DNA from 3 places in the Blastococcus sp. SYSU DS0533 genome. Region 2 is predicted to be linked to each of the others. Evidence: predicted binding sites of a transcription regulator. Region 2 holds the regulator's gene; each other region holds the start of a gene.
The links. Region 2 encodes LexA, which represses DNA repair genes until DNA is damaged. Its sites were predicted from a motif close to TCGAACANNTGTTCGA; they were not measured.
Positions count from the first base shown of each region.

Region 1: a site for LexA is predicted at 6,483-6,498, ahead of ACI79W_RS01350 (DUF222 domain-containing protein). Genes of this name have one in related genera too.
Region 3: a site for LexA is predicted at 2,070-2,085, ahead of dnaB (replicative DNA helicase). Genes of this name have one in related genera too.

Region 1 is NZ_JBJGZZ010000001.1:256,659-266,490, reverse strand. It holds gene ACI79W_RS01380 (NADH-quinone oxidoreductase subunit D) at 1-807, opposite strand, end outside; gene ACI79W_RS01375 (NADH-quinone oxidoreductase subunit C) at 824-1,573, opposite strand; gene ACI79W_RS01370 (NuoB/complex I 20 kDa subunit family protein) at 1,570-2,244, opposite strand; gene ACI79W_RS01365 (NADH-quinone oxidoreductase subunit A) at 2,258-2,620, opposite strand; gene ACI79W_RS01360 (geranylgeranyl reductase family protein) at 2,710-3,978, opposite strand; gene ACI79W_RS01355 (phosphoribosyltransferase) at 4,066-4,725, opposite strand; gene ACI79W_RS01350 (DUF222 domain-containing protein) at 4,974-6,479, opposite strand; gene ACI79W_RS01345 (hypothetical protein) at 6,588-6,788, opposite strand; gene ACI79W_RS01340 (DNA polymerase beta superfamily protein) at 6,812-7,210, opposite strand; gene ACI79W_RS01335 (demethylmenaquinone methyltransferase) at 7,299-8,018, opposite strand; gene ACI79W_RS01330 (isochorismate synthase) at 8,054-9,298, shown strand; gene ACI79W_RS01325 (dihydrofolate reductase family protein) at 9,435-9,832, shown strand, end outside.
Region 2 is NZ_JBJGZZ010000007.1:129,472-139,303, reverse strand. It holds gene ACI79W_RS11135 (extracellular solute-binding protein) at 1-1,032, shown strand, start outside; gene ACI79W_RS11130 (ABC transporter permease) at 1,076-2,905, shown strand; gene ACI79W_RS11125 (enoyl-CoA hydratase/isomerase family protein) at 2,902-3,690, shown strand; gene lexA (transcriptional repressor LexA) at 3,754-4,518, opposite strand; gene ACI79W_RS11115 (LysM peptidoglycan-binding domain-containing protein) at 4,905-5,219, shown strand; gene nrdR (transcriptional regulator NrdR) at 6,547-7,068, shown strand; gene ACI79W_RS11105 (vitamin B12-dependent ribonucleotide reductase) at 7,213-9,832, shown strand, end outside.
Region 3 is NZ_JBJGZZ010000019.1:18,486-28,317, reverse strand. It holds gene ACI79W_RS17875 (hypothetical protein) at 71-568, opposite strand; gene dnaB (replicative DNA helicase) at 615-1,985, opposite strand; gene rplI (50S ribosomal protein L9) at 2,657-3,103, opposite strand; gene rpsR (30S ribosomal protein S18) at 3,115-3,351, opposite strand; gene ACI79W_RS17855 (single-stranded DNA-binding protein) at 3,441-3,923, opposite strand; gene rpsF (30S ribosomal protein S6) at 3,926-4,213, opposite strand; gene ACI79W_RS17845 (hypothetical protein) at 4,400-5,422, opposite strand; gene ACI79W_RS17840 (deoxyribonuclease IV) at 5,493-6,359, shown strand; gene ACI79W_RS17835 (glycosyltransferase family 87 protein) at 6,339-7,841, opposite strand; gene ACI79W_RS17830 (transglycosylase domain-containing protein) at 7,863-9,832, opposite strand, start outside.

The DNA.
Region 1 (9,832 bases), on a different contig from region 2:
GACCTTGCGCAGGTCCCAGGGCAGCCCGGCGGCGCGCAGGATCGGGCCGGTCACGCCCAGCGCGACGCAGCCGGTGACGTCCAGGTACCCGACGTCCTTGAGCCGGCGCTGCCAGATGGGCTGGCCGGTGAGCAGTCGGTGGAAGTCGGCCACCCGCTCCGGCATGACCTGCAGGAACTCGCGGATGTGCTCGACCGCCCCCTCGGGCAGGTCCTGCGCCAGTCCCCCGGGCCGGATGTAGGCGTGGTTCATCCGCAGGCCGGTGATCTCCTCGAGCAGGTCGAGGACGAGTTCCCGCTCGCGGAAGCCGTTCGTCATGCCGGTGAGGGCGCCCATCTCCATGCCGAAGGTGGCCAGGGCGACCAGGTGAGAGGCGATCCGGTTCAGCTCCATGACCAGCACGCGGATGGTCTGGGCGCGCGGCGGGGCCTCGACGCCGAGCAGCTTCTCCACCGCCAGGCAGTAGCCGGCCTCGTTGAACAGCGGCGCGAGGTAGTCCATGCGGGTCACGAAGGTCGTGCCCTGCACCCAGTTGCGGTACTCGGTGTTCTTCTCGATGCCGGTGTGCAGGTAGCCGATGACGACCCGCGCCTTGGTGACCGTCTCGCCCTCGAGGTCGAGGACCAGCCGGAGCACGCCGTGCGTGGACGGGTGCTGCGGGCCCATGTTGACGACGAGGCGTTCCTCGCCGTGCGGATCGGCCCCGAGGGTGACGTCCCAGTCCCCGCCGGTGACGGTGTAGACCCGGCCCTCGGTGGTCTCCCGCGAACCCGCATAGGGGTCGGCGGGGTCGTAGGTCGTGCTCATCGGTGCCCTCCCCCGGTCACCGGTAGGCCCGCCGCGTGTCCGGCGGCGGGATGACCGCGTCGTGGTACTCCACCGGGATCCCGCCCAGCGGGTAGTCCTTGCGCTGCGGGAAGCCGTCCCAGTCGTCGGGCATGAGGATCCGGGTCAGCGCCGGGTGGCCGTCGAAGACGACGCCGAACATGTCGTAGGCCTCCCGCTCGTGCCAGTCCGCCGTCGGGTAGACGCCGGTGACCGAGGGGACGTGCGGGTCCTCCGCGCTCACCGCCACCTCCAGCCGGATGCGGCGCCGGTAGGTCATCGAGGTCAGGTGGTAGACGACGTGCAGCCTCGGCCGGCCGGGCGCGACCGCGGGGCCGCCGCTGTCGAGGTAGTCGACGCCGGAGACGCTGCTGCACAGCTCGAAGCGCAGCGCCTCGTCGTCGCGCAGCGCCCGCACCAGGGTGAGCAGGTGCTCGCGGGCCAGGAAGTAGGTGATCTCACCGCGGTCGACCAGCACCCGCTGCACCGCGGCGGCGTAGGTGCCCTCGCCCACGGCCTCGATGAGCGCGTCGGTGACCTCGTCGAACCAGCCGCCGAAAGGGCGGTCGGTGGAGTGCAGCGCGACAGCGCCGCCCGGCTCGACGCGGACGAGCCCGCCGAAGCCCGAGGTGTCGCCGCTGCCGGCGACACCGAACGCGCCCTTCCGGAAGCCCCCCGCGGGCGCCGTGCTGTCGTCGTACCCGGCCTCCTCGCGGCCCGGGACGACCGACCCGCCGTCGTTGCTCACCGGCCGCTCCTCTCGCCGGGCAGCAGCACCGCGTTGCCGCCACGCTGCTCGATGGCGAACTGGCCGGCCCGCCCCTGGGCGGCCGCCTCCTCGTAGGCCCGGCGCTGCCGCTTGTCCGCGCGCACGGTGGAGGGCATCTCGACGAGCAGGTCGCGCGCGGTGCCCTCCTCGCGTGCCCGCTCCAGCTCCCGCGCCCGCTTGGGGCCCAGCGGCTCGTGCTGGATCTTGTGGTGCAGCTTGAGGATGGCGTCCATGAGCATCTCCGGCCGCGGCGGGCAGCCGGGCAGGTACATGTCCACCGGGACGACGTGGTCGACGCCCTGGACGATCGCGTAGTTGTTGAACATGCCGCCTGAGCTCGCGCACACGCCCATCGCCAGCACCCAGCGGGGCTCCGGCATCTGGTCGTAGATCTGGCGCAGGACCGGGGCCATCTTCTGGCTGACCCGCCCGGCGACGATCATCAGGTCGGCCTGCCGCGGCGAGGCCCGGAAGACCTCCATGCCGAAGCGGGCGAGGTCGTAGCGGCCGGCGCCCGAGGCCATCATCTCGATCGCGCAGCAGGCCAGCCCGAACGTGGCGGGCCACAGCGACGACTTGCGCGTCCAGTTGACCAGCTTCTCCACGCTGGTCAGCAGGACGCCGCTGGGCAGCTTCTCCTCGAGTCCCATCAGTGCTCCCCCGTCAGTCCCACTCGAGCCCGCCGCGCCGCCACTCGTAGGCGAAGGCGAGGAAGACGGTGCCGATGAACAGGCCCATCGCGACCAGGCCCCACACCCCGAGGGCGTCGTTGGCGACGGCCCAGGGGTAGAGGAAGACGATCTCGATGTCGAAGACGATGAACAACATCGCCGTCAGGTAGTACTTCACCGGGAACCGGCCGCCCGTGAGCGGCTGGTCGACCGGCTCGATGCCGCACTCGTAGGCCGCGAGCTTGGCGCGGTTGTGGCGCCGCGGACCCACGAACGGGGCGACGGCCACCGAGAACAGCGCGAAGGCGGCGGCGAGGGCGAACAGCCCGACGATCGGGACGTATGTCGAGAGCATCAGCGGCACCCTAGGGTGATGGAGGTCACGTACGGGTAACGGTCTCGGTACGGAGGGTCGGTGTCGGGGCGGGTCGTCACGGCAGCCACTCAGGTCGCCGGGGTCAGTCGCAGGAGCACCGCGAGCGCGCGGTCGACCATGTCGCCGTCGCGGCCGTCGGACAGGTTGCCCATCACCCGCAGCGCCGCGTCGGTGACGGCGGGTCGGCGCAGCCCGCGCGCCATGGCCAGCCGCACGACGGCGGGGCGGGCCAGCAGCGCGAGGAAGCCCAGCCCGAGGCGGTGGTGGCGGCCCAGCTCGGCGCGCAGCCGGCCGGGGTACCGCTGCAGGACCGCCTCCCGCGCCGCGCCCGCCTGCTGCGCGAGCGCGGCCACGGCGGTCTCGGCGGCCATCCGCCCGCTCTCGAGCGCGGCGCTGATCCCCTCGCCGCTGCACGGGTTGACGGTGCCGGCGGCATCCCCGGCCAGGAGCAGCCCGCGGGTGTAGGCCGGGCCGCGGCTCAGCGCCATGGGCAGCCCCGCCCCGCGCAGGGGGCCGACTGCGTCGTCCTCGCCGAGCCCGTCCTCCGCGGGGAAGAGGTCCAGCCACCGGCGGAGGACCGAGCGCCGGTCAGCCCCGGTGCCGCGCCGGGTGTCGAGCAGGCCGTAGCCGACGTTCGCCGTGCCGTCACCCATGCCGAAGATCCAGCCGTAGCCGGGCATGGTCTCGCGCGACGGGCCGTCGGCGGTCAGGTCGAAGGCGATGTCGAGGTACTGGTCGTGGCTGCGCCGGCTGCGCACGTACCCGCGGAGGGCCACCCCGAGCGGCCGGTCGGTGCGCCGCAGCAGCCCGAGCCCCTTGGCCAGCCGGCCGGAGAGCCCCTCCGCGGAGACGACCAGCGGCGCACGCCAGGTGACCGGCCGGCGGTCACCGGTCGCGGCCCGGACGCCGGCCACCCGCCCGTCGTCGTCGAGCAGCGGCTCGGTGACGGTCGTCCCGGTGACCAGCCGGGCGCCGGCGGACCGGGCGTGGTCGGCCAGCAGCGCGTCGAGCTGGCGCCGGGGGCGCACCAGGCCGTGGTCGGGCCACGAGTCGAGCCGCGGCCAGTCGACCTCGGCGACGCGACCGCCGCCGTGCACCCGGAGTCCGCGGCGGCGCACCCAGCCCGCTCCCGCGGTGTCGACGCCCATGTCGCGCAGCGCCTTCACGCCGCGCGGGGTCAGCCCGTCGCCGCAGACCTTCTCGCGGGGGAACTCGGCCTTCTCCAGCAGCGCCACGTCCAGCCCGGAACGGGCGAGGTGCCAGGCCGCGCTGGAGCCGGCCGGACCGGCGCCGACGACCACGACGTCGGCAACGTGCGCCGCTGCGGTCCGCGCCATCTCGCACCTCCGGTCCGTCGTCGAGCCCGGTGCCCTTGTGAAAAGGTTCACAAGGCCGTCGGTCCCGAGTCTAGGCCGCTGTGTGATCTAGCCGACAGTCCCCCCTCGGTGGAGCGCGTCGAGGACCTCCTCGTCGGAGGTCTCGGAGAAGTCCTCGTAGGCCTGCCCCACGGACCGGAAGCTCGCCGGCGCGAGGGGGCACTCGACGTCGTCGACGATCTCCGCCAGTTCGGCGAGGGCCGCGCGCGGACCCACCGGGACGGCGACGGTGAGGCGCGCCGGCCCGCCTGCCCGCACGGCGGTGACGGCGACACGCACGCTCGCACCGGTGGCGAGGCCGTCGTCGACGAGCAGGACGTGGCGGCCGGCCACGACGGGAGCAGGCCGGTCGCCGCGGTAGGCCTCCGTCCGGCGGCGCAGCTCGGTGAGCTCGCGCTGGCGGACGGCGTCCACCGCGGCCGGGTCCGGGTCGACGCGGTCGCGGACCGCGGGCACCCAGACGGTCTCCACGCGGTCGCCGATCGCGGCGAGCGCCCCCATCGCGAGCTCCGGTTGACCGGGCGCACCGAGCTTCCGTACGACGAGGACGTCGAGCTCCGCGCCGAGCGCGCGGGCCACCTCGGCGGCGACGAGGACGCCGCCTCGGGGCAGCCCGAGGACCAGCGCACGGGCGTCCGCCCGCCCGGTGAGCGCGCCCGCCAGCACCCGCCCGGCGTCGCGGCGGTCGGCGTAGCGGGCGCGCTGCACGGGGGTGCTAGACGATCGGGACCGGGTCCGACTCCGGTCGCGGCGTGCCCGGGTCGTCCGGGTCGGGCTTCGAGATCGGGTCGGGGAGCGGCTCCACCGGGTCCGTCGGCGCGGAGTCGGGGTCCTGGGGCTGGGGTGAGGCTGGTGTCGTCATGCCTGGTCGTTAACCACCGGGCGGCGCGGCACACCTGGCCGCGCCGCCGGCCGGACTCGACCCGGATGGATCGACGACCGTCCCGTCGGCGCGGTCAGAACGGCGGCGGTTCCTCCGGTGGGCGTGGCGGTGGAGGCGACGCGGGGAGTGCGGGCTGCGCCGACAGGTCGCGCAGACCGGGAGGCCGGGTGGTGCGGGTGACCCCGCTGGGCGTCGTCACCCGCAGGGTGCCGTCGGGTAGCAGCTCGAACCGCCAGCCGCGGGCGAAGGTCTTCAGCCGGTGGTGCCTGCGGCACAGGCAGCAGAGGTTCTCGCAAGCGGTGCGACCACCGCAGTCGTACGGCACCACGTGGTCGGCGTCGGTGCGCCCGGCCGGCCGGCCGCAGCCCGGGTGCCGGCAGGTGCGGTCGCGGAGCCGGAGGAACCGCTTCTGGGCCGCGGAGGCGTCGTGCCCGGCCACCGGCGCCGGGCACCCCGTCAGCGGGCAGCCGCAGTCGGCGGCACCGCCGTGCGCCGGGCAGCCGCGTGCGGCGAGCCGGCGCAGCTCTGCGGCGGTCACCGCGGCAAGGAGTGCCCCGACCGCCCCGGTGATCGCCACCGCCCGGCTGCCGCCCGGAGGGGCCTGCACCCCCAACGCGCCGAGTCGGGCCAGGAGCTCGCGGAGGTGGGCGGCAGTGATCGGGATGCCGTCCACGCTCGGCCCGGCCTCGCTGCCGAGAGCGCCGGCGCCTGCCGGCCGGCCCAGCGCTGCCAGCGGGGCCACCACCGTGACGTGCCCGGTCATCGCGGGGCGGGAGGTGTCCCACGGTCGCAGCACCAGCGCGGCGTGCGCCTCGGCCCGGAGGACCCCGATCGGCCGGTCGTCGCCACCGGTGCGGGCGAGTTGGGCGGCCTGGTCGATCGCCGACCACATCGCCGCCGCCACCGGCGAGGGCAGCTCGGTGGTCAACGCCGAGAGCCCGTCGCCGGTCGGGTGCACCCGCACCCCGGCCCGCGCCTCGGCCTCGGCGCGCCGCCGCTCGGCGTACTCCTCGTCGGCGGCGATCGCGGCGGCCACCAGCTGCGCTCGCAACCGGCCGGACGACAACCCCGCCGCTCCGGGGAGCAGGGCGGGGACCACAGCGGCGATCACGTCGTCGGAGGCATGGCCGAGCACGCCGGCGAACACGCGGGCGCGGAACCAGTCCAGCTCGCCGGCCGCGCACGCGGCCCAGACAGCGGGCATCCGCTCCACCAGCAAGTAGGCGTCGGACAGCACCCCGGCGGCGAACGGCCGGGAGCAGTTCAACACCGCGGCCAGCTCGTCGGGCAGGAACTCGCTCGTCCCCGGCACCGGCGACCCCGGCCCGCGGCGGCGGGCCCCCGGGTGCCCCGGGGGCGGGTCGTCGGTGTCGGGGCGGTCGGCGGCCAGCCCCATCACGAGCTCCGCCTCGTAGGCGGCGTCCATGGCCCGGCGCGCCTGCAGCCGCCGCAGCTCGGCGGCCTTCTCGGCAGCGGACAGCGCCCCCACCGGCAAGCGCGCCACCGTCGGCCGCGACTCGAGCAACCACCCCACGAGGGCACCCTCGAGGGCACTGCGGGAGAGCTCGGCGGTGGGCACGGATCGAACATACGTACGAGGTACGACAGTTCCGGTTCGACCGTGAGCGATGGACGGGACGGAGGCCGACGAGCGGATCGCCGGGCACCCCGCGTCGCACCGCGTCCCTCAGCCGGCTGCCCGATACCCCACGTGCGCGCGGTGCAGCCAGTCGTCCACCCACGCCCGGTCCGGCTCGGCCGGTACCGCCGGGCTGTCCTGCCGATCCACCAGCCGCGCCTCGACGGAGGCCAGCTCGGCGAGCACCTCGTCCAGGTCCACCTCGCCCCGGCGGATCGCGCGCAGCCGGGCGCGGTCCGGCTCGGGCACCGGCAAGGGGATCCGCCCGGTCGTCAGGAGCTCGATCCTTTGGACGCCCAGCCGCAGGGCGTGCATCGCGTACTCGCTGTCGTAGCCGTGCTCGAGGACAGCTCGGGCCGGTTGGTGTGCGCGCCCGCCTCCCCGGTCATCGCCGACTTCTGCGCGCGGAGGTAGTCCAGGAAGCGCTCCCCGGCCCGGCGTGAGACGAACCGGTGCGCGTTGTCGGTCAGCTCGGCGCCCACCTCGTCGCGGTGCACGATCTCCTCGTCGGGCACGAAGAGCAGCAGCACCGATTGGTTGCCCTCCAGGGCCAGCCGCGCCCAGGTCTGCGCCGAGTACACGACGACATCGAGGTCACCGGCGCCCGACCGGTTCGCCAGGCCACCGGGCCGGTCCCAGGCGGTGTGCCGGTGGTACTGCTCGAACTGCACCCACCCCCGGGAGCCGGCGCCGGCGCCGGCGGGTGGGCGTACCCAGGGGGCAGCGACCGGTCCCCCAGGAGCACCCGCGCCCGGCGGCTCACCCCTTGCGGCCCCGGTGCAGCGCGACGATGCCGCCGGTCAGGTTCTGCCAGGCGACGTCCGCCCAGCCGGCCTCCTGCAGGCGGGCGGCCAACGCAGGCTGGTCGGGCCACGCGCGGATCGACTCGGCCAGGTACACGTAGGCCTCGGGGTTGCTGCTCACCGCCCGGGCGATCCGCGGCAGCGCCTTCATGAGGTACTCGGTGTAGACGGTGCGGAAGGGCGCCCAGGTCGGGCTGGAGAACTCGCAGACCACCAGCGTGCCGCCCGGGCGGGTGACCCGGGAGAACTCGCGCAGCGCGGCGTCGGGATCGGCCACGTTGCGCAGCCCGAAGGAGATGACGACGCCGTCGACGCTCTCGTCGGCCAGCGGCAGCGCCATCGCGTCGCCGGCGACCTTGGGCACCGGGCGAGCGGCGCCGGCGCGCAGCATGCCCTGGGAGAAGTCGCAGGCGATCGCGCGCACGCCGCCGGCCGCGAGCTCGACCGTCGAGACCGCCGTCCCAGCTGCGACGTCCAGCACCGTCTGCCCCGGGCGGGCGCCGAGCGCCTCGCGGGTGGCCCGCCGCCAGGAGGCGTCCAGCCCGCCGGAGAGCACCGTGTTGGTGAGGTCGTAGCGCTCGGCGACCCGGTCGAACATCGCGGCGACCTCGGCCGGCCGCTTGTCCAGACCGGCCCTCACGCCGGCGGTGTGCGGGTTGTCTCGCCGGTCTGCCACGGCGTCGACGCTACAAGCCTGCCTAGGCTGGGTTCGTGACCGCGGCCGCCCTGACCTCCCCGGCAGCGGCCGCGCGCACCGCCAGCACGGTCCGCGCCGACGCCGCGGGCGAGCTGCTCGACCTGCTGCCGGCGGGCGGCGGGCTGTCCTGGGTGCGGCGGGGCGAGGGGCTCGTCGGCTGGGGCGAGGCGGCGCGGCTCGAGGTCTCCGGCCCCCGCGCGCTGGCCGAGGCCGCCGACTGGTGGGACGACTACGTGGCGAGGCTCGACGTGGAGGACGACCTCGGCGTCCCCGGGTCGGGGCCGGTCCTCTTCGGCAGCATCGCGTTCGACCCGGCGGCCGGCACGTCGGTCTTCGTCGTCCCCGAGGTGGTCGTGGGACGGCGCGACGGCGTCGGGTGGGTGACCGCGATCGGTGCCGCGCCCGAGCTGCCGGCGCCCGTCCGGGACGGCGACGGTTCTGCGCCCCGCCTCCGCTACGCCGACGGCGCGCTGGACCCGGCGAGCTGGTGCGCCGCCGTGTCGGCAGCCGTGGAGCGGATCGCCGCCGGCGACCTGGCCAAGGTCGTGCTCGCCCGCGACCTGCTGGTCTCCGCCGAGCCCGCCCTGGACCCGCGCCGGCTGCTGCACCGCCTGGCCGCCCGCTTCCCCGGCTGCTGGACGTTCGCCGTCGACGGCCTGCTCGGCGCGACCCCCGAGCTGCTGCTGCGGCGCAGCGGGCGGCAGCTGTCCTCGCGCGTGCTGGCCGGGACCGCACCCCGCGGGGCCGGCGCTGAGGACGAGCGGCTCGCCGCGGCGCTGCTCGGGTCGGCGAAGGACCGGAGCGAGCACGCGCTCGCCGTCGACTCCCTGGTGCGTGCGCTCGAGCCGTACTGCGACGAGCTGACCGCGCCGACGGGACCGGAGCTGCTCACCCTCGCCAACGTGCGGCACCTGGCCACCGACGTCGTCGGCCGCCAGCGAGCGTCTGCCGGGCTGCTGGAGCTCCTGGGTGCGGTGCACCCGACGGCCGCGGTGTGCGGCACCCCCACCGCCGACGCCGCCGCGCTGATCGGCGAGCTGGAGGGCATGGACCGCGGCCGCTACGCCGGCCCGGTCGGGTGGATGGACGCCCGCGGCGACGGCGAGTTCGGGCTGGCGCTGCGCTGCGCCGAGCTCACCCAGGACGGCGGGGCACGCCTGTTCGCCGGGTGCGGCATCGTCGCCGGTTCCGACCCGGCCGCCGAGCTGGCCGAGACCCAGTCGAAGTTCGCCGCGTTCCAGGCCGCGCTCGAGTCCTGAGCCGCCTCCCGCGACCGGTGTCGGTCCCGTCCAAGACCACGGACGCCCGGCGCCCCTACGGTCATGGCAGTGGGACGGCGCGAGGGCGCCGCCCGAGCCGAGGGAGATGGATCTCCTGGAACCGTGGAGGCACACCATGCCGCGTCAACTCGTCTGGACGGGCTTCATGACCCTGGACGGCGTCGTCGACTCCCCCGGCGGAGCCGTCGAGGGGCACCCCAGCGGTGGCTGGGTGCTCCGGACGCCCTTCGTGCCGGAGTCGTTCGCGCTGAAGGCCGAGGAGCTGGAGGAGACCACCGCGCTCATGTTCGGGCGGCGCAGCTACGAGGCGTTCTCCGGCAGCTGGCCCGGCTCCGAGGACCACATCGCCTACCGCGACCTGCCCAAGTACGTCGTGTCCGGCTCGCTCGGCGAGGAGGCGCTCGTCGACGGCTGGGGCCCCCAGGAGATCCTGCGGACGACCGAGGACGTCGCCGCGCTCAAGCAGACCGAGGGTGGCGCGATCTTCGTCCACGGCAGCGCCAAACTGGCGCG
Region 2 (9,832 bases):
CTGCTCGTCGCCGCCTGCGGCAACGGCTCGACCACTCCGGCGTCGGACGCCGGATCCGGCGGCGAGCCGGCCGCGGTGGAGGGGATCGACCAGGAGCTCGTCGAGGCCGCGCAGGAGGAAGGCGGCGTCGTCCTCTACGCCGGGGGGCACACCCGTCCGGGGCTGGAGCTGCTCCAGCAGCGGATGCAGGAGCTGTTCGGCATCCAGGTCACCTTCACCCGGGAGGACTCGGGGGCGATCGCCAACTCCATCTCCGCGGAGCTGGCCAGCGGCTCGGTCAACGCCGACGTCGTCAGCCTCACCGACCCCGGCACGATGCAGGACTGGGCGGAGGAAGGCGTCATCACCGACGCCGACGTGCCCAACCTCGGTGACATCAGCGAGGGCCTGGACAACCCGGACAACCCGCAGGTGCCCTACAGCCTCGTCCCGCTGGGGATCATGTACAACTCCGCCAACACCGACCCGGCGGACCTCCCCACCACCTGGGAGGAGCTGGCGAGCGAGGACCACGGCGCCATCATCAGCGCCGACCCCGGTGCGTCGGGCACGGCGCTGGCCTACTACACGATGCTGACGGGTCTCTACGGCGAGGAGTGGCTGGGGCAGCTGGCCGAACGGCAGGTCGCCGTCACCGACAGCAGCCTGGCCCTCGCCCAGCTGGTGCTCACGGGCGAGGCCGACATCGGCATCCCGGCCATCGAGTCGGCGGTGATCAGCGCCGCGGAGGAGGGCGAGCCCCTCGAGATCGCCTTCATGGAGGACGGCGTGCCGTCGTTCGCCTCCGAGCTCGCGATGCTCGCCGACGCGCCGCACCCGAACGCCGCGAAGCTGCTCGTCCAGTACCACCTGAGCGAGGACTTCCAGCAGGCCCTCGCCGACCAGGGCGGGCGCAGCGTGCTCCAGGGCGGTCCCCAGCCGCCGTCCGGCGCCGACCTCTCCGACGCCACGCTGCTGACCGCGGACCTGTCGGAGATCGAGGAGCGCGGCGAGGACGTCGTGGCGCGGTTCGCCGAGCTGTTCAACCGATGAGCCGGCGACCGAGCGCTTCCGCCGCGCCCCCGGGATGCCGGTCATGGCGCTGACCAGCTCCGCCGCCCCTGCCGCGTCGGGCACCGACGCGGCGGGGGCCCCGCGGGAGACCGGGGTCGCGCCCCGCCGGCAGCGGCAGGCGCAGCGGCGTGGCACCGGCTTCGAGCGCTCCATGCGCTGGGTGTGGGTGGTCGCGATCGTCGCGCTCATCGGCTACCCCGTGGCGCAGGTCTTCGGCCAGAGCTTCGTCGCCGACGACGGCGGGTTCACGCTCGTGAACTACGGCCTGCTCGCCAGCGAACCCCGCCTGGTCCAGGCGATCCTCAACTCGCTGTGGATCGCCGCCGGCACCGTCGTGGGCAGCCTGCTGCTCGGGCTCCCGGTCGCCTGGTTCGCCGTGCGGACGGACCTGCCGTTCCGGCGCTTCTTCCGCGGCACGGCGGTGCTCACCTTCGCGGCGCCGAGCTTCATCGCGGCGCTGGGGTGGATCCTGCTGCTCGGGCCGCGCAACGGGCTGCTGAACACGACCCTGATGTCACTGTTCGGGCTGGAGACCGCGCCTTTCGACATCTTCAGCCCGTGGGGGATCATCTTCGTCCTCTCCCTCTTCCTCTACCCCCTCGTCTTCCTGCCGGTGTCGGCTGCCCTGGAGGGGATCGACCCGGCGCTGGAGCACGCGGCGGCGAGCCTGGGTGCCTCCCGGGCGCGGGTGCTGCGGACGGTGACGTTCCCGGTCATCGCGCCGGCGTTGATCGCCGGGTCGATCCTCGTCTTCGTCAGCGCTGCGGTGATCTTCGGACCGGTGGCCATCCTGGGTGCGCCCACCGGCTTCCAGACGATCCCGACCGTCCTGCTGAGCCTCATGCAGTTCCCTCCCCGGATCGAGGCGGCAGCAGTCATCTCCGTGCCGATCCTGGTGATCATCGCGGGCCTGCTGCTCGTCCAGCGGCGCCTGGTCGGCGGCAAGAAGTTCACCGTCATCGGGGGGAAGCCGGGACGGCAGGAGCTGACCCGACTGGGTCCTGCCGGCCGGGTCGCGGGGCTGGCCTTCTGCACGCTCGTCGTCGTCCTCAGCATCGTGCTGCCGTTCGGCATCCTGCTGGCGACCTCGTTCCGCGAGGCCCTGGGCCGGCCGTTCGGGGCGGACAACTTCACGCTGACCGGCAACTACGAGCAGGTGTTCAGCCAGCCGCTGATCACGGCGGCCATGGGCAACAGCTTCTTCCTCGCCGTGGCGGCGACGGTGCTCGCGCTCGCGCTGGCGCTGCTCGCCTCGTGGCTGGTGCACCGGACCAGGGCGCGCAGCAACGCGGTGATCGCCCCGGCGATGGCGGCGCCGCTGGCCTTCCCGGGCGCCGTCCTCGGCATCGGGCTGATCATCGCCTACGCCGCGCCGCCGTTCGGTCTGGGCGGGTCGCTCACCATCCTCCTCATCGCCTACGTGGGCAGCGCGCTACCGCTCACCTTCGCCTACGTGCACGCGGGCATGGGGCAGATCGGCGCCGAGGTCGAGGAGGCGTCGCGGAGCCTGGGCGCCTCGTGGGCCCGCACCTGGCGGCGCATCACCGTGCCGTTGCTCCGCCCGTCCCTCCTGGCGGCCGGCCTGCTCAACTTCGTCCTGCTCTTCCGGGAGCTGGAGATGTCGGTGTTCCTCTACACCGGCGCGAACCCGACCATCGCCACCGTCCTCTACAACCTCTCGAACGAGTCGCTGTACCAGCGGGTGGGTGCCCTCTCGGTGGTCATCCTGCTGATCAACATCGTCGTGGCGGTCATCGCCATGCGACTGCTCGACCACCGGCCCGGCGAATCCAGACGTCGTCGGACCACCTCACGCCCAGCCCCCCACGCATCCTCGGAGGAAGCCGCATGACCGTGACCACGACCGACGTCGGCCCCGGGGTCCACCTGCGCTACGAGACCCCGCACATCGCCGTCCTCACCCTGGACAGCCCGCCGTCGAACACCTTCAGCTGGGAGAGCCGGCGTTCCTTCATGAAGGCGCTGGACATCCTGGATGCCGACGAGCAGGTGCGCTGCCTGGTCATCACGGGGGAGGGGCGGGCGTTCACCGCGGGTGCCCACCTCGGCGAGGACCAGTCCATGAGCGATGAGCAGCTCGAGGACTACCTGGCCGAGTTCGGCCGGGTGCTGAACGGGGTGCAGAACTTCCGGGCCCCGGTGATCGCCGCGATCAACGGGGCGACCATCGGCGGCGGCCTGGAGTTCTCCCTCTGCTGCGACATCCGCATCGCCTCCACCGAGGCGTTCTTCGTGGCGGCCGGGGTCAACGTCGGGCTCATCGTGAGCTTCTGGCGTCTGCCACGCGTCGTCGGCCTGGGGCCGGCCAAGGAGATCCTGCTGACCGGGGCCCGGTACACCGCGCAGCAGGCGCTCAACTGGGGTCTGGTCACAGAGGTGCACGAGCCGGCGGACCTGATGCCTGCCGCGCTCGCCAAGGCGCAGCGGATCGCCACCCGCGCACCGCTGTCGGTGGAGGCGACGAAGGAGGCCGTCACGGGAGCCTTCGAGATGGACTTCGCGCAGGGCCAGGCGCTGCAGACCAAGCGCTTCCTCGAGATGTTCCGCACCGAGGACCACCAGGAGGCGCTGAGGGCCTTCTTCGAGAAGCGGGACGGCGACTACCAGCGGCGCTGATCGCCGCGCGGCGGAGTCGGTGGTCGGCCGGGACGATGTCCGGCCGACCACCGATGTCGTGGTTCAGACCCGGCGGAGGACCGAGACCACCCGGCCGAGGATCGTCGCCTCGTCACCCGGGATCGGCTGGTACGCCGGGTTGTGGGGCAGCAGCCAGACGTGGCCGTCCCGGCGCTTGTAGGTCTTGACCGTCGCCTCGCCGTCGATCATCGCGGCGACGATCTCGCCGTTCTCCGCGGTCGGCTGCTGCCGGACGACGACCCAGTCGCCGTCGCAGATCGCGGCCTCGACCATCGAGTCGCCGGCCACCTTGAGCATGAAGACCGTCCCCTCGCCGACGAGCTCGCGGGGGAGCGGGAAGACGTCCTCCACCGCCTGCTCGGCCAGCACCGGGCCGCCGGCGGCGATCCGCCCGACGAGCGGGACGTAGGCGGGGGCGGAGGCCTGCTCGCCCTCGCCCAGGACGGGCGGCTCGGCGAGGGTGGCCGTGCCGCGGGAGGCATCCCCGGGCAGCCGGACGTCGAGCGCGCGCGGGCGGTTGGGGTCGCGTCGCAGCCACCCCTTCTTCTGCAGGACCGAGAGCTGGTGGGCGACCGAGGAGGCCGACGAGAGCCCCACGGCCTCGCCGATCTCCCGGACCGAGGGCGGGTAGCCCCGGCGGTCGATCGAGTCGCGGATCACCTCGAGCACCCGCCGCTGCCGCTGGGTCAGCCCGTCACCGTCGGCCGTCCGGTCGGGGAAGGCGCGCACCGACCCGGTGCCGCCCGCCTCCGGGGTCGCCCCACGGGTGCCGCGCCCGCTACCGGAGGTCCCGCTCGAGTCCGCCACGTCTCCTCCTCGCCGGCTGCCCGTGCAGCGCTCGCCCGTCGTCCGTCCGCTGAACCGTAGCGCCGATCCCCGTCCAGTTCAAACACACGTTCGAAAATCAGCCGTGTCGCATCGCTTCTGTCGGCGGCGTCCGGTAGACATCGGACCGGCGTTCCAATCGAACAGGTGTTCGGGCCGGTGGGGTACCGGTCGGGAGGGTGGGAGACATGAACAGCGGTACCGCGCTGCGGGTCCGTCCGGAGGGGGCGGGTGACGTCGCGCCGCGAGGTGCTGCGGAGATGCCGGCGCGGCACCTCCGGGTGCTCCCGCCGCCCCGCGCGTACGTGGAGCCAGTCGGGCTCCCTGTCCGCCCCGGGGGGCGGCCGGGCGCAGTCCGGTCGGCCGCCGTGGGCAGCGGCGCGCCGGCGCCACTCCCGCCGCTGCGCCTCACGGCGCGCGGGCGCCGCGTGGTCGCGGTGGTCGTCCTGCTCCTCGCGCTGGGTGTGGTCGCCCTGGGTGGCGCCGTCCTCGGCGAGGCCCGCGACGGGCTGGAGCTGATGGGGACGGCGAAGGTCATCGTCGAGCCAGGGGACACGCTGTGGTCCATCGCGGGTGCGGTGGCAGGGGAGCGCGACGTGCGCGACGTCGTCGTCGACATCCGTCAGATGAACGGGCTCGAGAGCGCGGCGATCACGCCGGGTCAGGTCCTCGTGCTGCCCTGACCGGGAGACTCCGGGTGCCCGAGGTCGGCATGGCGAGAGATCTACAAGGTCGGTCGTGGACTTCGACAACCGTTTGTATGCGGACGTTTACGGACCGTGCTCGTCAGCCGCTTGCGGTCAGTGGGTGTCCAGCGCTATGGAGAGCCGCGCCGCGGTGTTCACCAGTCAGCCCCAGGTCGTCGAGGTCCACCACGCGGGGGCCTGGCGGGCAGGGCAGCTGCTGGGGTGGCGGCACGATGACGCCGGCGCCTGCGAGATGTGGGTCCGGGTCGTCGCCGGCGGTGTCGAGCAGACGGTGTGGACGGGGCTCGCAGCGGTGCGGCTGCCCGAGCCGGCGCGCACCGACGCGGTCCCGGTGACGCAGGCGATGCCTGCGCAGGGGGCAACCGCCCCGGGGGCCGACGGGCCTGCGACCCGCGACTCGACGGCCAGCCTGCCGTTGGTGCGCGATGCCCGCGCTGGACGTCCGGCCACTGCCCGGTCCGGTGGTCGGCGACGGGCGCCCGAGATCGACGAGGTCCCCGCCGTGCCGGCGCCATCCGTCCCGGCGCCCTCCGGGTCGGCGACGTCCGTGCCTCCGGCCCCGGCCGGTCGTCACCGTGCCCCGGTCGCGGCGCCGGCGGGTGGTCGGGACAGTGCCGCCGACACCCGCCACCTCCCTCCCGTCGGGGCAGGTGGGCCGGCGGCGGGCCGGGGTAGCCGGTCGGGCGCCTGCGCGGTGCCCGCCGCGCGCTCCCCGCACCCGGTCGAGAGGCGTCCGGCCGGGTACGGCTGGACCCCGCCCGCAGACCTCGAGCGCGACCTGCTCACCCGGCCGATGCGCCTGGGCGACCAGGTCCCGCAATCCCGGCGTCCATGGGTGGACGGGGCCGTCCGTGCCTGACGGCTCAGCGCCCGCCGCACCCGCGCCCGACGGCGCCCTGTGCACGTGCCGGTCGTCGCCTCGGGGCGGCGTCCGGCGTCCGCACGGGCGCCGCGCCCGGCGCGGCAGGGGGTGCCGGGGCGTCGCCGGTACCCGGCCGGTCGCCGCGCCGCGGGGGTCCTCGGGTGGGTGGGTCCCCGGCGTGTCGGTGCGGTGCCGCTGTGACGGCTGGGGGCCGCTGATCCGCCTGCGCACGGCAGTGCCGGAGGGGAACACGCCGAGCAGACGATCACTTGCACATCTTGTGGGAGCCGTCCTAGGGTTCCCCCACATCTAGTAGTTACACAGCTGTAAGCCCGTCCACAGCCCCGTCCTCAGGTTCTCCCCGCGGCGTCCACCGGATGTCCCCAGGGAGCTCCACAGGCAGGCCGGTCGCGGGCCCACCGGCGGAGGAGGTGAACCACCGTGCGCTGCCCGTTCTGCCACAACGCCGACAGCCGGGTCATCGACTCGCGGGAGGCCGACGAGGGGGCCACGACGCGTCGTCGCCGCTCGTGCCCGGCGTGCGGTCGCCGGTTCACCACCGTCGAGGAGGCGGTGCTCGCCGTCGTCAAGCGCAACGGCGTCAGCGAGCCGTTCAACCGCAGCAAGGTGGTCGCCGGCGTGCGGCGGGCCTGCCAGGGCCGGCCGGTCGACGAGGACCAGCTCAAGCTCCTCGCCCAGCAGGTGGAGGACGCCATCCGCGCCAGCGGCGCCGCGGAGGTGCCGAGCCACGAGGTCGGCCTGGCGATCCTCGGCCCGCTGCGCGAGCTCGACGAGGTCGCCTACCTGCGGTTCGCCAGCGTCTACCGCTCCTTCACCTCGGTGGCCGACTTCGAGCGGGAGATCGCCGAGCTCAAGGCGCGGCAGTCCAGCGCGCCGCCGGGGGAGGCGGGCCCGCCCGCGCCCCGGCAGCCGGTCCCGTCCGGCACCTCCGCCGGCACCTGAGAACTGTCGGTGCCACCCGATAGACAGCAGTTCGAGCAGTTACCGATCGCGGCTCTTCCCCAGCCCCCGATCCGCCACCGCGCAGCACCACCGCGCAGCCCCGCGAAGCACCACGCGACACACGACCAGGGAGAGCTCCACACCATGACCGAGACCGACGACCGCGTGGCCGGCGCCCGCACCCGCCGCAGCGCCAAGACGCCCAGCCGCGCCAAGGGCCTCAAGATCAAGCGCGTCTTCACCACCGCTGGTGTGCACCCGTACGACGAGGTGACCTGGGAGCGTCGCGACGTCGTCATGACCAACTGGCGGGACGGCTCGATCAACTTCGAGCAGCGCGGTGTCGAGTTCCCGGCCGAGTGGAGCATCAACGCCACCAACATCGTCACCACGAAGTACTTCCGCGGTGCGGTCGGCACCCCGCAGCGCGAGACCAGCCTGCGGCAGCTCATCGACCGCGTGGTGCTCACCTACACCGAGGCCGGCCGCGAGCACGGCTACTTCGCCACCGAGGGCGACGCCGAGATCTTCGAGCACGAGCTGACCTGGATGCTGCTGCACCAGTACTTCAGCTTCAACTCGCCCGTCTGGTTCAACGTCGGCACCAGCGCGCCGCAGCAGGTCAGCGCCTGCTTCATCCTCGCCGTCGACGACGAGATGGACTCGATCCTCAACTGGTACCGCGAGGAGGGCCTGATCTTCAAGGGCGGCTCCGGTGCCGGCCTGAACCTCTCCCGCATCCGCTCCTCCAAGGAGCTGCTCTCCTCCGGTGGCACCGCCTCCGGCCCGGTCTCCTTCATGCGCGGGGCCGACGCCTCCGCGGGCACCATCAAGTCGGGGGGCGCCACCCGCCGCGCGGCCAAGATGGTCGTCCTCGACATCGACCACCCCGACATCGAGGAGTTCATCGAGACCAAGGCGCGCGAGGAGGACAAGATCCGCGCGCTGCGCGACGCCGGGTACGACATGGACCTCGGCGGCAAGGACATCACCAGCGTCCAGTACCAGAACGCCAACAACTCCGTGCGCGTCTCCGACGAGTTCATGCGCGCGGTCGAGGAGGGCGACGAGTTCGGCCTCCGGGCCCGCCTCGACGGTTCGGTCATCGAGACCGTCGACGCCAAGTCGCTGTTCCGCAAGGTCACCCAGGCCGCGTGGGAGTGCGCCGACCCCGGCATCCAGTACGACGACACGATCAACGACTGGCACACCAACCCCGAGACCGGTCGCATCAACGCGTCCAACCCGTGCTCGGAGTACATGAGCCTGGACAACAGCTCGTGCAACCTGGCGTCGCTGAACCTCATGAAGTTCCTCAAGGACGACGGCACGTTCGACGCCAAGAACTTCGTGAAGGCCGTCGAGCTGGTCATCACCGCGATGGACATCTCGATCTGCTTCGCCGACTTCCCGACCGAGCCGATCGGTGAGACCACCCGCGCCTACCGCCAGCTGGGCATCGGCTACGCCAACCTGGGCGCCCTGCTGATGGCGACCGGTCACGCCTACGACTCGCGCGGTGGCCAGACGCTGGCCGCGGCCATCACCTCGCTGATGACCGGCACGGCCTACCGCCGCTCGGCCGAGCTCGCCGGCATCGTCGGCCCCTACGAGGGCTTCGCCCGCAATGCCGACGCGCATGCCCGCGTCATGCGCAAGCACGCCGCCGCCAACGACGCGATCCGTCCCGTCGGTGCCGACGACGCGGACGTGCTGAAGGTCGCCACGCAGCAGTGGCAGGAGTGCCTGGAGATCGGCGCCGACAACGGCTGGCGCAACGCCCAGGCCTCGGTGCTGGCCCCCACCGGCACCATCGGCTTCATGATGGACTGCGACACGACCGGCATCGAGCCGGACTTCTCGCTGGTCAAGTTCAAGAAGCTGGTCGGCGGCGGCTCCATGCAGATCGTCAACCAGACGGTGCCGCGGGCCCTGCGCAGCCTGGGCTACCAGGAGGAGCAGATCGAGGCGATCGTCGAGTACATCGCCGAGCACGGCCACGTCGTCGACGCGCCGAGCCTGCGCCCCGAGCACTACGAGGTCTTCGACTGCGCCATGGGGGAGCGGGCCATCTCCCCGATGGGCCACGTCCGGATGATGGCCGCGGTGCAGCCGTTCATCTCGGGCGCCATCTCCAAGACGGTCAACATGCCGGAGACGGCGACCGTCGAGGAGGTCGAGAACATCTACTTCCAGGGCTGGAAGATGGGTCTCAAGGCGCTGGCCATCTACCGCGACAACTGCAAGGTCGGTCAGCCGCTGTCCGACGCCAAGGCCAAGAAGGCGGAAAAGGTCGCCGAGGCCGAGGCCGAGGCCGAGGTCGCCTCGAGCCCGGTCTCGCACCCGGTCCGCAAGCGGCTGCCGAAGAAGCGCACGAGCGTCACCACCTCGTTCAGCGTCGCCGGTGCCGAGGGCTACATGACGGCCGGCATGTACGAGGACGGCAGCCTCGGCGAGGTCTTCCTGAAGCTCGGCAAGCAGGGCTCGACCCTGGCCGGTGTGATGGACGCCTTCTCCATCTCGCTGTCGATCGCGCTGCAGCACGGTGTGCCGCTGGAGACCTACATCCAGAAGTTCACCAACATGCGGTTCGAGCCGGCCGGCATGACCGACGACCCGGACATCCGGATCGCACAGTCGGTGATGGACTACATCTTCCGCCGCCTGGCGCTGGACCACCTGCCCGTGGAGAAGCGGGCCGGCCTCGGCATCTTCAGCGCCGAGGAGCGGGCGGCGCAGGTCGCCGGCTACGGCACCTCCGCGT
Region 3 (9,832 bases), on a different contig from region 2:
CAGAGGCCCAGAACCGATCCGGTTCTGGGCCTCTGACGCTGGAGCTCAGGGCGTCGACGCGCCCGCGCCGTCAACGGACATACCGCAGGCCTTCCCCGTTCCTGGTCAACCGGTTCAGGCAACGGCCCGCTGGCCACATCTCCACGGACACCGCCAACGCCATGCCCTCGACGGCCAGCCGGGTGTACACGGCATCCGCTGGGAGCGTCCGGGTGATGGGTCGGAATTCCAGGTTCGAGTAGTCGTCGTTCTCGAACAACTCAGATGCGGTCGCCGTCATCGACACGATCTCCACACGACCCAGGTCGGAGTCGGGGACGCCCGCAGCCCGTGCCTGGTGAAGGGCCGCCAAGACTTCGGAACCGTCCTCGGTCAGGTGCCGGCGGAATCGGTCGGCCAGGTTTCGCGCCTCCCCGACGTAGAAGGCGTTGGGCTGGACGAAGACGCGGTAGACAGCCGGGTGACCGTCCAGAGCAGGGTTGAAGTCGTAGGCGCCTCTGCCCTGGTCCCAGACGATGGTCGCGCACTCCTGGAAGAACAGGCGTCCGTCGATACCGACCGACTCCACGGGGTAGGCCGTAGCACCCGCGGAGCCGTTGCTGGAGACGGCCACGTCAGTTGGCCATGTCCACGAAGCGGCTGTAGTGGCCCTGGAAGGCGACGGTGACGTTGGCGGTCGGGCCGTTGCGGTGCTTCACCAGCATGATGTCGGCCTCGCCGGCCCGCGGGGATTCCTTCTCGTACATGTCCTCGCGGTGGATCATCATCACCATGTCGGCGTCCTGCTCGATGGAGCCGGACTCGCGGAGGTCGGACAGCATCGGCTTCTTGTCCTGCCGCTGCTCCGAGCCACGGTTCAGCTGCGACATCGCGATGACCGGGACCTCGAGCTCCTTGGCCAGCAGCTTGAGCGCGCGGGAGAACTCCGAGACCTCCTGCTGGCGGCTCTCGACGCGCTTGCCCGAGGTCATCAGCTGGAGGTAGTCGATGACCACGAGCTTGAGGTCGTTGCGCTGCTTGAGGCGCCGCGCCTTGGCCCGGATCTCCATCATCGTCATGTTCGGCGAGTCGTCGATGTAGAGCGGGGCGTCGGCTACCTCACCCATGCGACGGGCCAGCTTCGCCCAGTCCTCGTCCGACAGCGTGCCGGCGCGCATGTGGTGCAGCGGCACCTTCGCCTCGGCCGAGAGCAGGCGCATGGTGATCTCGTGCTTGCTCATCTCGAGCGAGAAGATCACCGCCGGCATCTGGTGCTTCACCGTGGCCGATCGGGCGATGTCGAGTCCCAGCGTCGACTTGCCCACGCCAGGACGGGCGGCGATGACGACCATCTGCCCGGCCTGCAGGCCGTTGGTGAGCTCGTCGAGGTCCCGGATGCCGGTCGGGACGCCGCGGGCGGTGCCCCCGCGGGAGGCGATCGCGTCCAGCTCGTCCATCGTCGGCTGGAGCACGTCCTCGAGGCGCGAGTAGTCCTCGCTCATGCGCTTCTCGGTGACGTCGTAGATCTCCTGCTGGGCGCGGTCGACGATGTCGTCGACGTCGCCCTTGCCGCCGGCCGCGCCGTAGCCCAGCTGCACCACGCGGGTGCCGGCCTCCACCAGGCGCCGCAGCACCGCCTGCTCGGCGACGATCGCGGCGTAGTAGCCGGCGTTGGCCGCCGTGGGCGTGGACTGGATGAGCGTGTGCAGGTAGACCGCGCCGCCCATCTTGGACAGCTGGTCGGTCCGGTTGAGCTCCGCGGCGACGGTGATCGCATCCGCCGGCTCGCCGCGCCCGTAGAGGTCCAGGATGCAGTCGAAGATCACCTGGTGCGCCGGCCGGTAGAAGTCGTTGCCGTGCAAGACCTCCACCACGTCTGCGATCGCGTCCTTGCTCAGCAGCATGCCGCCGAGCACCGACTGCTCCGCCGCGACGTCCTGCGGCGGCTGCCGGTCGTACTCCGGCGCCGTCACGGACGGTCGGCTGAACTCGTCGGCCACCGCCACGGGGGTACCTCCATCTCCTTGCGGGCGCGCCCGCATCACCACCGCGCGCAGGGGAAGTACGCGAGCTCGACGGGCAGCGCCGTGCCGAACGCCTGTTCGGCTCCTGCCTACCGGAGGGGACCGACAAACACGTCGTCCGCTCGGTGGCGGGGAGGACGTTAGGAAGCGCAGCAGGCCGCGTCCACCACCGGTGTGCACGCCGATCTGCACAACTTGTGGACAAGTCGGTGGACGGAGGCGTGTCGACATGTGGACGAGCCGGGGGACAGCGACCGCACATCCCCGGGCTCGCCGTCGCTGACCTGCACGGACGACTCCCACCGCGTGTGGACGGGAAAAACTTCGGAAGAAACTTGGGGGCGACGCACCACGAGTCACAACGGTGCGCGGGCGGCCGCCGGCCAGGCGGGAGCGGGCGCGCGGCGCCACCGTCAGCGCAGCGGGGGTGGCGCCCGGGGGTCGCCGCCACCGAGCGCGGGTCCCGCAGCCCCTCAGCGGCCCCGTGCGGCCCTGCGAGTGCCGACCCGGCCTCCGGGGGCCCGGGGGATCCGTCGCGGCGCCCACGGCGTGCAACGGCCGGAGGTGGCCAGCGGCCGGAGACGCCACGAGGGGCGCCGGACCCACGTCCGACGCCCCTCGTGCAGCCCGGTCCTCTGCGGGACGGGCGTGGTTCAGCCCGCGACGACCTCGATGGTCAGCTGGGCGGTGACCTCCGGGTGCACCCGCACGGTGACGGTGTGCTGGCCCGTGGTCTTGATGCTGCTGGGCAGCTCGATCCGGCGACGGTCGAGCTCCGGGCCGCCGGCAGCCGTGACGGCCGCGGCGACGTCGGCGGTGGTGACGCGACCGAACAGGCGTCCGCCGTCACCGGCGCGCGCCGGAACCCGGACGGTCAGCCCGGACAGGCGGCCGGCCAGCGTCTGCGCCTCCTCGTGCGAGGCCACCTCGCGGGCGGCACGCGCCCGGCGCAGCGACTCGACCTGCTTCTGCGCGCCCCGGGTGGCGACGATGGCCAGCCCGCGGGGCAGGAGGTAGTTGCGGCCGTACCCGCCCTTGACCTCGACGGTGTCGCCGGAGGACCCGAGGCCGGTGACCTCCTGCGTCAGGATCAGCTTCATCGTGCTCATGATCAGCGCGCCGTCGAGGTGTAGGGCAGCAGGGCCATCTCACGGCTGTTCTTCACGGCCGTGGCGACGTCCCGCTGGTGCTGGCTGCAGTTGCCGCTGACGCGGCGGGCACGGATCTTGCCGCGGTCGGAGATGAACTTCCGCAGCAGGGTCGTGTCCTTGTAGTCGATGTAGGTCGCCTTGTCCTTGCAGAACTGGCAGACCTTCTTCTTGGGCTTGCGAACAGGGGGCTTGGGCACCGGAGTTCTCCAGTAAGTGAGGGAATGGAACGGCCCCTCTGCAGGGTCCCGCCGCGAGCGTGCGAGCGGTGGGGGGCAGAGGGGTCCTTTCAGAAGGGCGGCTCGTCCGACGGACCGGCGGGCGTCGACCACGGGTCGCTCGCGCCACCGCCGCCGCCGAAACCACCGCCGCCGCCACCGCCACCGAAGCCGCCGCCACCCTCACCGCGCGAGGCGCGGGTGACCTTGGCCGTGGCGTAGCGCAGCGAGGGGCCGATCTCGTCCACCTCGAGCTCGACGACGGTGCGCTTCTCGCCCTCCTTCGTCTCGAAGGAGCGCTGCTTGAGGCGTCCGCTGACGATGACCCGCGAGCCGCGGGTCAGCGACTCGGCCACGTTCTCCGCGGCCTGCCGCCAGACGTTGCAGCGGAGGAACAGCGCCTCGCCGTCCTTCCACTCCTGCGACTGGCGGTCGAAGGTCCGCGGCGTGGAGGCCACGGTGAAGTTCGCGACGGCAGCGCCCGACGGCGTGAAGCGCAGCTCCGGATCGGCGGTCAGGTTGCCGATGACGGTGATGACGGTCTCGCCGGCCATGGTCAGTGGACCTCGGGCCGCATCAGCTTCGTGCGCAGGACCGACTCGTTGAGGTTGAGCTGCCGGTCGAGCTCGGCCACCGCGGCGGGCTCGGCCTGGATGTCGACGACGGCGTAGATGCCCTCGACGTGCTTCTTGATCTCGTAGGCCATGCGACGCCGGCCCCAAATCTCGGTCTTGACGGTGCCACCGGAGTTGGTGACGACGGTCAGGAACCGGTCCAGCGAGGGCGCGATCGTGCGCTCCTCCAGGTCGGGGTCGAGGATGACCATCAATTCGTAGTGACGCACGGAGAACCCCACCTCCTCTGGTCTTCGCGGCTGCAGGGAATCTGCAGCAGGAGGGTCGTACACGCGTCGCGCGCCCCGGCAGGAGCCGGAACGCGCTGTTCCAGGCTACCAGCGGCCGGGGCGGGCGGGCCAGGCGCGGCACGGACGGGGGACACGGACCCCCGTCCCCGTCCGGACGGGCTGCGCTCAGCGGGACCCGCGGGCCGCCTGCGTGGTGCGCACGAGCGCCGCGGTGGCCCCGGCCAGGCTGACGACGGCGGCGAGCGCCGCAGCGGGCAGGGCGACCGGCTGGGTGCCGGCGGCGTCGACCACCTGGCGGGCGCCGTCCCCACCCGGAGCGGGGGTGCTCAGGCCGGCCAGCTGGCCGAACTCGGGGACCGTCGGACCGTCGTAGGTCCCCGCGACGCCCCCGGACCCGGCGCCGTCGGCGCCGCCGCCGGTGAGCCCGGGGACCACGAGCCGGGACGGGTCGATGGCGGCCGCCGCGGCCCGGGCCCCCGGCACGAGCTGGGCGACCCCGCCGGACCCGGTCTCGTAGGTGTACTGGTCACCCGGCACGTCCTCCGGCGCGGGCCCCGCTTCGGGAGCCGGGGGCTGCCCGGTCGTCGGCGGCTGCGGCGTCTGCGGAGCCGGCGCCGGCGGCGGGGTGGTCGAGGGCGGGGTGGCCGGCAGCGTCACCGGCGGCAACTGGGGCAGGTTCACGCCGGGCACGTCGGGCAGCGGCAGGAGCGTGTTCACGACGAGGGGCTGCGGCCGGGGCAGGGGCGGCAGGAGGGCCGTGGCGGCGTCGACGAGCGGCTGCGTGAGCGCGGCGCCGGAGCTCATCGAGTAGCTGAAGGTCAACCAGCAACCGGTGACGCAGCTGCGGTCGAAGCGCTCGGTGGCGCTCGAGCCCGGGGCCAGCTCCTCCTGACCCGACGGGAGGGTGAGCGTCACCTCCGTGCTGGCGGTGACGCTGACCAGGGACGGCAGCAGCCCGCCACCGCCGACCTGGAGCGTCTTGTCCCGGAGCTCGTTGACGAAGGTCACCGACCCGCCCTGGTCGATCGACACGACCAGCTGGGTGAGGTCCCGGATCGGCACGGTCGCCGTCGGAGCGGCGTTCGCGGCAGGGGTCGCCGCCACGGACGCCGCGGTGACCGCCAGCCACCCCAGGAGGCCCACGGCGATGCCCCGGCGGGCCGAGCGTCGGATGCGACCCGATGCCATGTTCTGCTACCTCCACGTCGACGTCACAGCTCTACCGGCGAGTAACCCCCGTCACAGCCTCAACGATGATGTGACCTCGGCGATACGGGTACACCGGGATTTCGTCGACGAACCGGAGATCAGCATGGGCAACCACCCGATCGGCGTACACGTGGGTGCCGGCCTCACCGACGAGGGGGAGCTCGACCGCGGCGGCCCGCTGGCCCGGGCCGCGGAGGCGGACGCCGACGCCGTTCAGGTGTTCCTGGCCGACCCGCAGGGCTGGAAGGCCCCGCGCCCCCGGCCCGACGCCGCCGAGCTGCGCGGCTCCGACGTCGCCGTCTACGTCCACGCCCCGTACGTCCTGAACGTGGCGACGACGAACAACCGCATCCGTGTCCCCAGCCGGAAGTTGCTGGGCACGCACGCCCGGGCCGCGGCCGACGTCGGCGCCCGCGGCCTGGTGGTGCACGGCGGCCACGTGCTGGCCGGCGACGACCCGGCGGTCGGCGTGGACAACTGGCGCAAGACCTTCGCCCGCCAGGCCGAGGAGGGCGGCTTCCCCATCCCCGTGCTCGTCGAGAACACGGCGGGCGGCGGCAACGCCATGGCCCGCGACCTCGACGCGCTGGGCCGGCTGTGGGAGGCGATCGGCGAGTTCGGCGCCGGTTTCGTGCTGGACACCTGCCACGGCTGGGCCGCCGGCTGGGACCTCGGCTCCGTCGTCGACTCCGTCCGGGCGGTCACCGGCCGGATCGACCTCGTGCACCTCAACAACAGCCGGGACCCGGCGGGCTCCGGCCGCGACCGCCACGCACCGCTGGCCGGCGGCGAGATCCCCGCCGGGCTGCTGGTGGAGGTGGCGCGGTCCGCCGGCTGCCCCGTCGTCCTGGAGACGCCGGGGGACGCCGCGGGCCACGCGGCGGAGATCGCCCTGCTACGCGACGCGCTCGGCTGACCGGCGGAGCACCCACCGGTCGGAGGCGTGCTCCAGCGGCCCGCCCGCCGGGTCGTCCACGCCCGGCCAGCTGGTGCGCACGACGTCGCGGTCGGGTGCCAGCACGTCGCGGACGACCAGTGCCATGAGCACCACCAGCGCGACGTCCCGCACGAGCACGGCGGTGTAGAACCACTCGACGTCCACACCGCGGTTGTCGGCCCCGAGGTAGTGCAGCATCGTGAGCGTCCACACCAGCACCTCGCTGGCCTGCCACAGCAGCAGGGACCGCCAGCGCGGGCGCGCCAGCACCGCGAGCGGCAGCAGCCACAGGGCGTACTGCGGGCTGTACACCTTGTTCAGGAGCAGGAAGGCCGCCACCAGCAGGAACGCCAGCTGCGGCACCCGAGGGCGCAGCGGGGCCGCCAGCGCCAGCCAGGTGGTCGCGGCGACGCTCAGCACCAGCAGCACGGCCACCACGGCGTTGAGCTGGCCGGGCGGCTGCCCCTCGGCCAGCGGGCCGTCGAGGAAGGTGCCGCCGGACCAGTGGATGAGCATCGCCCAGATCGACTCGGGGTTGGCGCCCCGGCTCCGGTTCAACGAGAAGAACCGGGCCCAGTTCTCTGGTGCCAGCACGGCGACCGGCAGGTTGACCGCCAGCCAGGCCGCCGCGGCGGCACCGGCGGCGGTCAGCCAGGCCCGCAGCCGACCGGCTCGCAGGCAGAGCGGGAACAGCACACCCAGCACCAGCAGCGGGTAGAGCTTCGCCGCCACACCGAGACCGAGCAGCACGCCCGCCACCGCCGGGCGGTGGCGGGCCCACGCCCACATCGCCAGCGTGGTCAGCGCCACGGCCAGCAGGTCCCAGTTGGTGAACGCGTGGACCAGCAGGACGGGGGAGAGGCCCACCATCGCGGCGTCCCAGGGCCGCCGGCCGGCCAGCCCGAGCACGCCCCGGGTCACGAGCAGCGCGCAGACCGAGAGCAGCAGGCAGGTGACGACGTAGTAGCTCTGCACCGGGAGGGCATCGGGCAGGAGGCCGACACCGGTGGCCAGCCGGTCGTAGCCGCGGGCGATCACCGCCGCGAGCTGGATCAGCCCCCCGGTGAGCACCGGGTACTCGACGGCGGAGTCGAGGTAGGGCACCGACCCGGTGTCCAACCCGTAGATGCCGAAGAGCGGGACGGCGTCGTTGTAGCAGAGGTGGGTGTACTGCTTGGAGCCCGTCCAGTTGCCGTCGGAGCACGGCGCCTGCTTCACCCAGGCCGCAGCGAGCACCAGGGCCGTGAACAGCAGGCACACCCGCAGCGGCGTCCAGAACAGGGCGCGCCCGGTGACGGCGAACCGGCCCCACGGGCCGCCGACGGCCTCGCTGGCCTGCCGGACGACCGGATCGGTCCAGGAGGGCACCACGCGGTCCGGGGTGGACGGCGGCTGCGTTCCACGTGGAACGCGCACGGGCCCGTCCGCGGTGGCGGACGGGCCCGTGGGCGAACTGCTCATGCGAGCAGTGTGCGTGATCGGTCAGTCGACGGGTGGCGGGGTGACGGGGCCGGGTGTGCCGCCCTGGTCGCCACCGTTGCCACCGCCACCGCCACCGCCACCGCCGCCACCGGGGTTGGTGGCGCCGTTGGGGATCGCGGGATCGCCGGGCGCGGGGTCCCGGCTGTCGGGCACCCCGTCGCCGTCGGTGTCGGGGTCGACCGGCTGCTGCGTCGGACGGGTGCTCACCGCCGGGTCGTTCGGGGCGAAGTCCTGGCCGTCGGGCACCCCGTCGCCGTCGGTGTCGACCGGCCGCGGGGCGGCGCTGGTCGTCGGCGTGCTCGGGGTCGGCGACGCGGCCGGGGTCTCCGCCGGCGGGGGCGCCTGCGTCGTCGGCGCGGGCACGCCCTCCCCGGAGTCGCCCTTGATCAGCGCCCGGTCCGGCAGGTCCTCCTCCGGGGTACCGGCGAGCACGGCGTCCATGAACCCCTGCCAGATGGCGCCGGGCAGGCCCGAGCCGTAGATGATCCGCCCGCGCGAGTCGACGATCGGGTCGCTGGGGGAGTCGTTGCCCATCCACACCGCGGTGGCGATGGAGGGGGTGTACCCGACCATCCACGCGTCGGAGTTGTCCTCGCCCTGCCCCTGGGTGCCGGTCTTGCTCGCGACCTCGCGGCCCCCCTCGAGCGCCCGGCGGGAGTAGGAGGCGACGTCCTTGAGCGCGACGGTCACGTCGTTGACGACGTCGCCCGGCAGCACCTGCTCCCCGTCGGTGGCGGCGGTCTGGTCCACCAGCACCGCACCCTCGCCGTCGGTCACCTTCCCGACGAAGTGCGCGTCGCGGAAGACCCCGCCGGCGGCGAGCGTCGCAAACCCCTGGGCCTGGTCGAACGGGCGCATCTCGTACTCGCCGATGCCGATCGACGAGCCGGTGAGGCCGTCGGAGTTGGCCAGCACCGTCTTGCCGGCGAAGAAATCGCTGCCGCCCCACGTGTCCGGCAGGCCCGTGGCCGAGAGGATCGTCTCGCGCACGTTCTCCGGGCCGACCTCGTAGGCCAGGCCGTAGAACGTGGTGTTCAGCGAGCGCGTGATGGCCTCGGTCAGCGTGCAGGCCGGGCAGCTGGCGCCGCCGGAGTTGGTCACGGGCTGGCCGGGCCGGTCGGGGAACTCCTGGTCGTCGCTGCCGTCGCGGCGGGCCTGGATGCCGATGCCCTGCTCCAGGGCCGTGGCCAGGACGTAGGGCTTGACCGACGATCCCGGCTGGCGCTTGGCCTGCGCGTAGTCGGTCCCGACGCCGTTCTCGCCGCCGTAGTAGGCGACGACCCCGCCGGTGCGCGGGTCGACGGCGACGAGGGCCTCCCGCAGTTCCTGCGGCTCCGGCGGCGCCGTGACCTCCTGGACGGCGGCGACGGCGGCGTCCTGCGCCGGCTTGCTGATGGTGGTGACGACCTGGAGGCCGCCGGCGTTGATCTGCTGCTCGTCGTAGCGGTACCGCTCCTGCAGCTCCCTGGTGACCTGCCGCACGATGTGGCCCTCCGGACCCTCCGGCATGCCCAGCGTGGAGTCGGTCTTGGGCAGCACCGGCGGGTACACCGAGGCGGCCCGCTCCTCCGCCGTCAGCCAGCCCTCCTCGACCATCGCGTCGAGCACCAGGCCCCAGCGGTCCTGCGCGCCCTCGGGGTTGGTCTCCGGGTCGTAGTTGGACGGGCTCCGGATCAGGACGGCGAGCACCGCCGCCTGCTGGGCGGTGAGCTCCGCGGCGGGGACGCCGAAGTAGGTGTTCGCGGCGGCCTCGATGCCGTAGGCACCGCGGCCGTAGTAGATGGTGTTGAGGTAGTTCTCGAGGATCTGCTCCTTCGAGAAGTTGTTGTCCAGCTTGATCGCCAGGAACAGCTCCTGGAACTTGCGGCTGAACGTCTGGTCGTGCGTCAGGAAGGCGTTCTTGACGTACTGCTGCGTGATGGTCGACCCGCCCTGCGTGGAGCCGCCGGTCAGGTTGTTCCAGGCGGCCC